One region of the Streptosporangium sp. 'caverna' genome, then DNA from elsewhere that is predicted to be linked to it. Evidence: riboswitches for the same ligand, from Rfam matches in the RefSeq annotation. Region 1 holds a riboswitch; the other holds the start of a gene.
The links. A riboswitch is a leader RNA that binds a small molecule or an ion and turns the genes downstream of it on or off. The one in region 1 is predicted to bind cyclic di-AMP.
Positions count from the first base shown of each region.

Region 2: it holds a riboswitch for cyclic di-AMP, as region 1 does, so the genes downstream of both, DKM19_RS43735 (glycoside hydrolase family 25 protein) here and DKM19_RS45635 (NlpC/P60 family protein) in region 1, are expected to answer to the same signal.

Region 1 covers NZ_CP029711.1:10,556,106-10,560,349, forward strand. Annotated here, with positions in the region: gene DKM19_RS52860 (RDD family protein) at 1-1,300, opposite strand, end outside; gene DKM19_RS45630 (amino-acid N-acetyltransferase) at 1,509-2,069, opposite strand; cyclic di-AMP (ydaO/yuaA leader) riboswitch at 2,538-2,695, shown strand; gene DKM19_RS45635 (NlpC/P60 family protein) at 2,803-3,750, shown strand; gene DKM19_RS45640 (helix-turn-helix transcriptional regulator) at 3,917-4,165, opposite strand.
Region 2 covers NZ_CP029711.1:10,123,249-10,127,492, reverse strand. Annotated here, with positions in the region: gene DKM19_RS43740 (GTPase family protein) at 1-736, shown strand, start outside; cyclic di-AMP (ydaO/yuaA leader) riboswitch at 1,251-1,396, shown strand; gene DKM19_RS43735 (glycoside hydrolase family 25 protein) at 1,409-2,188, shown strand; gene DKM19_RS43730 (hypothetical protein) at 2,212-2,595, opposite strand; gene DKM19_RS43725 (alpha/beta fold hydrolase) at 2,828-3,688, opposite strand; gene DKM19_RS43720 (dihydrofolate reductase family protein) at 3,950-4,244, opposite strand, start outside.

The sequences.
Region 1 (4,244 bases):
TCCAGTACACGTAGATGGCGAAGCCGAGGAGCCACCCCACGCCGGGGATCCAGGTCAGCAGCACCGGGCCGAATATGGCCACGGCCCGCTTGGCGGCCACGTCGACGGCGAGCCCCCCGGGCCCCAGGGAACCTCCCGCCAGGGGAACGACCTTGATGCGCATCGCCAGTTTGCCCAGGGTCTGACCGCCCCTGCGAAGCATCAGGAACTCGTAGCCGATGAACAGCGCGCCCACGATCAACGACGACAGCAGGCCCGCCAGGAGGGCCCCGCCCGGCTCCGTGACAACACCCGTCTCCATATTGAAGCCGGCCTTCGTCACGAAGATCGCGCCGATGACGGCACCGAGCCCGAGGCTGATCAGAAGGTAGAGCAGCGCGTCGATGATGCGGGCCACCAGACGCTCCCACCACTCCGCGAGCGGAGCGGGGACACCGGGGGGCATCGCACCCTGGGGCCCGTAGCCCGGCCGGCCGTAGCCGGGAGCCTGCTGCCAACCCTGCTGGCCGTAGGGTGGCTGCTGGCCGTAGGGGCCGGTTCCGGGCTGCCCGTAGCCGGGCTGCTGACCATAAGGCTGCTGACCGTATCCAGGCTGGGGGGGCTGCTGCCCGTAGCCGGGTTGCTGGCCGTAACCGGGCTGACCGCCGTAGGCAGGCTGGCCCGGGGAAGGCTGGCCGTAGGCGGGCGGCTGACCGTAGGGGCCCGTTCCGGGCTGCTGCCCGTAGCCAGGCTGCTGACCGTAACCGGGCTGCTGGCCGTAGCCGGGCTGACCGCCATAGGCGGGCTGGCCCTGAGAAGGCGGGCCGTAGGGACCGGTTCCTGGCTGCTGGCCGTAGTCCGGCTGGGAGGGCTGCCCGCCATAACCGGGCTGCTCCTGGGAGGGCTGGCCGTAGGCACCGGTTCCAGGCTGGCCATAACCGGGCTGTCCCTGGGAGGGCTGGCCGTAGGCGGGCGGCTGACCATAGGCGCCGGTAACGGGTGGCTGCCCATAGGCGCCGGTAACGGGTGGCTGCCCATAACCGGGCTGCTGGCCGTAGCCGGGCTGGGAGGGCTGCCCGCCATGGCCGGGCTGCTCCTGAGAAGGCTGCTGGCCGTACGGTGACTGTTCTTGGGAGGGTTGCTGACCATACGCGGGCTGCTGGCCGTAGGCGCCGGTTCCGGGCTGCCGGCCGTAGGAGCCGGGCTGGCCGTAGGTCTGCGGAGACGTCGGCGGGGCGGTCGGCTGCCCGTAGCCCTGTGGGGTCTGTCCTGGTCCGGTGTCCGGCGGCGAGGCCTCCAACCTGTATCCGACAACCGTCATGTCGGGATCGAATTCGCCGGAGGCTCGATCCTCGTTGTGCCGTCCGTATTCCGGCTGCCCCGACGGTGTGCGATCGCGCTCGGGATCATCCTCTGGATACGGCGGCTGTCCGGTGCTCACCGCGTCACCTCACTTAAGACTGCGCATGTGGCATGGGTCAGACTCATACGCTTGCTGGTGCACAAGGTATCGATACAGGTATCAACAGTCATCTCTCCACTTCGTCAGCATCGAGAGCGCGGAAGCCGGGCTCTCGCGTCAGATGCAGAAGCATCCGGGTGTTTCCCAAGGTGTTCGGCTTGACGTGCTCAAGATCGAGAAACTCGGCGACGCCTTCGTCGTAGGAGGCGAGAAGCTCCGCGTAGACCTCCGGCGCGACGGGCGTGCCCTGGATCTCCTGAAATCCGTGCCGGCCGAAGAAGTCAACCTCGAAGGTCAGGCAGAAAACCCGGCGCAGACCGAGCTCGCCCGCCGTGCGAATGAGAACGGAGACGATCCTGTGGCCGATGCCCAGCCCCCGGCAGGCGGGATCGACGGCGACGGTGCGGATCTCGGCGAGATCCTCCCAGAGCACGTGAAGCGCCCCGCAGCCGATGACCGCTCCGGTCCCGTCGGTGGCGACCCAGAACTCCTGGACGTCCTCGTAGAGGGTGACCGTGGCCTTCCTCAGAAGCCGCTGACCGGCTCCCCCGTAGGTGTCGACGAGTCGCCGGATGGCGCGCACGTCCGGTGTGCGGGCGCGCCGTACGACGATCTCGGCCGTCTCCAGCTCGGATCCCCGCAGGCCCCGCGACTCCCGCTCCGCGTCCACGCTCCCGCTCTCGGATCCGGCTCGCCGCTCCCCGGCTTCGGCACCCTGTACGGCCGCCACGGGGAAATGCTCCGTAACCTGCTCCATGACCGATCAGCGTACGTCCTCGGTGCTCTCCAATTACGGCCCACCCTTAACTCGCGCCCCATGGCCATCAGATGACTCCAGGTAGTCCATCTATCACGCTGAGCATGGATTGACGGCGATACGTCAGGGCTCGTCTTTTTTGCGGTCCCGGACCTGCGAAGACTTTCGCCAAGTGCGCACCAAGGGGACATCAAGGCAGCGTAATGCCCATGTTGATCATCGAGACGTGTGATCTTTCCGTGACATTTCAGTTGTGAAACCTCTACCGAGTTTGCAGTTCTGGTTGAGCAGGAACCTCCAAGTGCACTAATGTCCGTGCTCGTTGTCAGTGATGTAAAAAAGCCTGACCCGCCGAATCCCCGAAACGCGGGGAGCCGGGGACCCACTCTCGACCATGTCCCCCCGGGGTGAATCCGAAGTGCCTTCAACGCACCAGGTAGGGCTGCCTCCGGCCCGAACCCGTCAGCTAACCCGGTAGGCGACCGAGGAGAGGAGCCTGTTGGTGAAGCGCACGCGCAAGCGTGGAGGAAAGAACACGGGCAGTCATGCCCGCAGCCGAGAAAACGCCCCGCGTGGACTCACTCGCCGTATCATGATCATCGGGATGGCGTTCGCCTCCCTGACCCTCGGCACTCCTCTGATCGCGGCCACCGCCGAACCAAAGCCCAACCTCCAGGAGTTGGCCAAGCAGGTCGAGAAGCTGCACAACGAGATCGGCACGCTCAGCGAGCAGTACAACGGCGAGCGGGTCAAGCTGAAGCAGGCGCAGCGCGCCGCCGAGAGCGCCAAGAAGACCCTCGCCGTCAGCGAGTCCGAGCTGGAGTCGCGGCGCAGCAAGGCCAGCCTCCTCGCGCAGAGCAACTACATGACGGGCGGGCTGGGATCCGAGCTCGCCTTCACCCAGTCGGGCGACCCCGACACCTTCCTCGACCAGGCCACCACCAACTACGCCCTCCAGCAGCAGCAGAGCGAGGAGGTCGCCCAGGTCAGCCGGGCGATCGAGGCCGCCGAGCGGGCACAGGCCGGCGCCAAGGCCAGGACCACCGAGGTCAAGGACCTGCTCACGGACATCACCGGTAAGCGGACCAAGATCGAGCGGCTGGTCAAGCGGGTCGAGAGCAACCTGTTCAGCGAGGTGCGCCAGCGGGCCGCCAGCAGCCAGGGCAGCCGGGTGAAGATCAGCGTGCCCGTCGTGGGCAGCGGCAAGGCCGCCGAGGCCGCCCGCTGGGCGCTCAGCCAGCAGCTCAAGCCATACGTGTGGGGAGCCGAGGGCCCCAACTCCTTCGACTGTTCCGGGCTGGTCATGTGGGCCTATCAGAAGGTCGGCATCAGCCTGCCCCACTACACCGGCGACCAGTGGACCGCGGGCACTCACATCTCCAGGGACGAGCTGCGCCCGGGCGATCTGGTCTTCTTCTACAACGACCTGCACCATGTCGGGATCTACATCGGCGCGGGCATGATGGTCCACGCCCCCCAGACCGGTGACGTCATCCACATCTCCACGATCGACAACCGGCCCTTCGCGGGCGGCGTCCGGATCGCGGACTGAAGCAGACCGTCGCGGGCCCTTCGGGGCCCGCGACGAGTGACGCCCCGAAAGAGCCCGGGGCGGAGGCCGAGCGGACCCGGAGAGGGCCGGACGAGCCTGAACGGGCGAGGAGCCTGCCGGAGCCGGTCAGGACGGGACACGGCAGGCTGAGACGATCGGCTGCGGCCTAGATCAACTGACGGCGAGCGGCCCAGGCCACCGCTTCGATCGCCGTGGCCACACCGATACGGTCGCAGATTCCGCGGAGCCTGCGCCGGACCGTCCGGCCGCTGATGTCGAGGCGACGCCCCACCCTGTCGACGGTGACGCCCTTGGCGAGCTCTGACAACAGAACGAGATCGTCATCGCTGAGACCGATATCGCCCATGCCCAGGGGGCTGTCGCCATGGCGTGAATCCACTTCTGGATAAGCCATCTAGAATCACTCCCCCCTCATAGGTAACCAGGCGTGAACGCGCCAGAAATCAATACCGTCCGCCAGGAACGGTAAACGC
Region 2 (4,244 bases), 430 kb from region 1:
GCGGGTTGTCGTCGAGGCCGTGGCCAAGGCCCATCGCCATCGCTCGGTCGCGGCCACCGGCTGGCCGATCACCCGGTGGATCCGCCGGTTCCGCCCCGACCCGCTCCGCCGCCTCCACCTGGGCACCTCCCCGAATCCGCGCTCCGGCGAGGCCGTGGGACGCAGCTCCATGCCCGCCACGACCGTCGTCCAGCGTTCCCGCATGGACACCGCGATCCGGGAGGCCGCCGGGGCCGCCTCGGCGGGACTGCCCAGGCCGTGGGCGGTGGCCGTACGGCAGGCCGCGCGGTCACACGGAGACGAGCTGGAGGACGGTCTGGACCGGGCCGTGGCCGCCACCACGCTCGGAGTCTCCAGGCGGCCCAGATGGTGGCGGGCGGTCGGGCTGGCGCAGTGGCTGGTGCTCGCGGCCATGATCGCGGGCGGGGTATGGCTGCTCGGCCTGGTCGGAATGGACTATCTGCGGCTTCCGCAGCCGTTCCTGCCGACCGTGGGCGATCTGCCCTGGCCCACCTTCCTGCTGATCGGCGGCGTCCTCCTCGGGCTGGTGATCGCGTTGCTCTCCCGGGTGGCGGCCTGGCTCGGTGGCCGGCGCCGCGCGCGCAGAGCGGCCAAGGCGCTCCGCGCGAGCGTTGATCAGGTCGCCCGCGAGCTCGTGCTGGAACCCGTGGACGGGGAGCTGTCCAGATATCGCCGGTTCGTCGAGGCGATCACGGTGGCCCGGGACGGGGGCTGAACGGCCCGGGTTCCCGGCTTTCTGCCGCCGTGCCTGCGGTACCGGATTCACCACTCGACAAAAGGAGGTCGACCGCCCAGCTCGGAAAGCCGGCCGCGGCAGCGGTGGTCGGCATCAACATGTTCTCGTGACGGGAACGGGCGGTTCCCTGCCACGTCCGGCGCCCTTGACGGCGTCTCTGACCTGGTCGTACAGGACTCACACGTATCTGGTGACACGCTCGTATCTGGTGACACCCTTGGCCTCGGCATCTCAAGGCCGAATGGGGCTTTCCGAGGCCCCGAACCCACCTGCCAAAGGTAAAAGATTTGTTCATCAAAGGCCTATGCCGTAAGGGATTTCGTTAGGCCGACATGACGATGCCTTGCATCATTCGACTCTCATCGCTTACCTTCGGGATCTCGGGCATACGTATATCCAGCCAAGTTATGGCCTCAGCCAAATTGTGGCGCGGATAGTGCTCTGATCATTACCGAGACCGTGGTCTCGTCCCGCAGAGATTTCCGTCGCGGGATGAGCGCGGCTGCCGAGTCCGTGCGTTCACGGAGCCGGGGACCCAATCTTCTGGGGTGAATCGCGGCCCATTCCACATGGCGTCGTGTAGGGCACTTCCACGCCCGAACCCGTCAGCTAACCCGGTAGGCGGCATGGAAGCAAGGAGTTGATCCCCGCATGTCCAAATATCGTTTTCCCCGTCCCCTCATGTCCGCGATGGGTGCGACCGTTGTCGCCGGCGCGGTTCTCGCCGCCAGCCCTGCCCTGGCCTCCAGCCTTTCCGCGACGACCGTGAGCGGTGCCGTTCAGACTTCGGCCAGGGCGCTCACCGCGCCGGTCAACCTGGGGCAGACCGCCTCCCTCAGCGGGGCCCGCGCCGAGGTGTCGACCTACGGCCAGGATGTCTCCAATTACCAGGCGGACCATGACTGGGATGCCAGCCCGGCCAAATTCGGCATCGTCAAGGCCACCGAGGGACTGGATTTTCGCGACAAGGCATTTGCCCGGCACTGGAGCCAGCTGGCCAAGAAGGGCATCGTGCGCGGCGCCTATCACTTTGCTCATCCCGCCAACAACCCGATCGCCGAGGCTGACTTCTTCCTCGCGGTGGTGAACCAGCAGCCCGCCAAGCCCGGCGATCTGCTGGCACTGGATCTGGAGACCACCGACGGCAGGTCCGTCAGTGAGGTCAACGCCTGGGCCAAGGCCTGGCTTGCCCGTGTCCAGGCCAAGACCGGCGTCAAGCCGATGGTCTACAGCAGCTGGAACTTCGCCAACACCTACGGCGCAGGCCTGGCCCAGTATCCCCTCTGGGTGGCCTTCTACAGCGGTGGCATCGTCACCCCGCCCGCCGACTGGAAGTCCTGGGCCATTCACCAGTATTCCGAAACCCCCATCGACCAGGACATCTCCACGCTGACTCCCGATCAGCTGCGCGCCCTCGGCCGCCCCGCCTGAGGTGTCCGCCGCCACGACATCCTTCAGGCCCTCTCCTCGGGCCGGATCGAGAGGATCAGGTCCGCGACCTTTTCCGGGTGCTCGCGCTTGACCGTCCGAAGGTCGAAGCCGTTCCACAGGGACACCAGGTAGCAGCCGGAACGCGCCCCCACGGTCACCGTGGCGAACACCCATCCCGCGCCGCTGTGGACGATCAGCTCGGGGGCGTATCGCCTGCTCTCCCCCAGCGGATGGAGACCGCCGGTCCCGAGCAGCCTGAGGCCGATCGTGTGGGCGGCGTAGGCGCGAACTCCCCGGGCCTTCAACAGCCGCTGCACGACGGCCAGCGCCTTGTCATGCTGCTCCGCCGTCGCGTCGGTGACGGAGTCTTCACGGTCTTCCGTATCCCCGATGGGGAATGCTGTCATTACTCGCCCGAGTGCCACGTGGACCCCGCCCCTTCTGCCCTCCGCATTGCCCCGGTAAATAACGATTCGTCGTTAGTTAGGTCTCCGGCCGCTTCCGAGGAAATGCATACCTCTCTTCAGCGAAGAGTGCCGCACCACACCCATGTTCGGTAGGCGGTTCGTCACCACAATCGGCCTTCAATGATGATTGTGTGTTCTGTAGGACTGACGGGATGGCCGTGGGATCGCGTCGTTAAGGGCGCTGGGAGCCGACCGTCGTCACGGCGTCGGCGAACTCTTCGGGGCGTTCCAGGGGAGTGAAGTGGCCGGACCCGTCGAGTGGCCGCAGTTCGACATCGCTGAAGAAGGCCGCCAGCCGGTCGGACCAGTCACGGGAGAAGAGCGGGTCGTGCTCGGGCCACAGCACGATGGTCGGTGTGGCGATGCGATGTTCCGGCTCGGGTTGCCGCTCGGCGGCCGATACGGCGATGGTCCCGGCACCGGCGCGGTACCACGCGATGGAGGCGGAGAACCCTCCCGGCTCCGCGTAGCCGGGCATCAGGTGGTCGATGTCGGGCTCGAAATCCGGCCCGGACCAGTGCGACCAGAAATACAGCAGGTAGTCACGTACGGCTTCGGGCCTGCCGTCGATCAGTTGCTCGACCAGCGCCAGCTGGTGGAACGCCTGGTACCAGTACTCGCGCTGGGCCTGTTCGCCGAGCATTCGTTCGCCGATGCCCGGCAGGGGCGGAGACAGGACCAGGCCGCCGACGAGGTCGGGGCGGTCCTGGGCGATCCTCTGGGCGACCCGGCTTCCGATGTCGTACCCGCCCAGCACCGGCCGGTCGAGCCGGAGCTCTTCGATGAGGCCGATGACGCTGCGCGCCTGCCCGGCGGCGCCGTACTGCTCCCGGGGGTCGGCGAGATGCTTGTCGGAGCCGCCGAACCCGCGCAGATCGGGGACGACGACCTGGCGCGTGGGCGCGAGCAGGGGGATCACGTGCCGGTAGTCGCTCCGGCCACCGGGCCAGCCATGGAGCAGCACGGTGGGCGGCCCGTCGCCCGCGATGTCGTAGCAGAGCTGGAATCCGTCCACCATCGAAGTTCTCGGCATCGCCCCTCCTCCGGCCGTGGGCCTTTCCACGAGTGAGCTCTCTCCGAGGTAGGTCTGCCCGGGGGGAGAGCGCCCTACGCCCTCGCGCCGGGAAGCCCGGGGGCGAGCCGTACGCCTTCGGCTGTACCCCGATCCCCGAGACCGGCCGCCGGAACCGGCAGGAGACACTCCTCCGTCGCGTCCTTGTACTGGGTTCTCACCGTTCTCGCCGTTCCACCGTTCCCACCGGGAGCGGCTGATCCCGCGCGTGGGCCCCGAGGATTAACCCTGCGCGGCGGTACGCCGGTGCCGGAGCATCACGACCTGGGAGTCGAACATCCGCGACTCGACGAGTTCGAGGCCGACCCGATGGCTCTGCTCCTGGAAGACCGGCTTGCCGCCGCCCAGGATCACGGGGTGGACGAAGATCCGGTATTCGTCGATCACTCCGTGCTCCGTGAGGTGGGCGGCCAGCGCGGAACCGCCGAACATCAGCAGCGTGACGCCGGACTCCTTGAGCGCGGTCAGCTCCTCGACGACGTTCTCGCCGATCACCCGGGTGTTCCAGTCGGCCTTC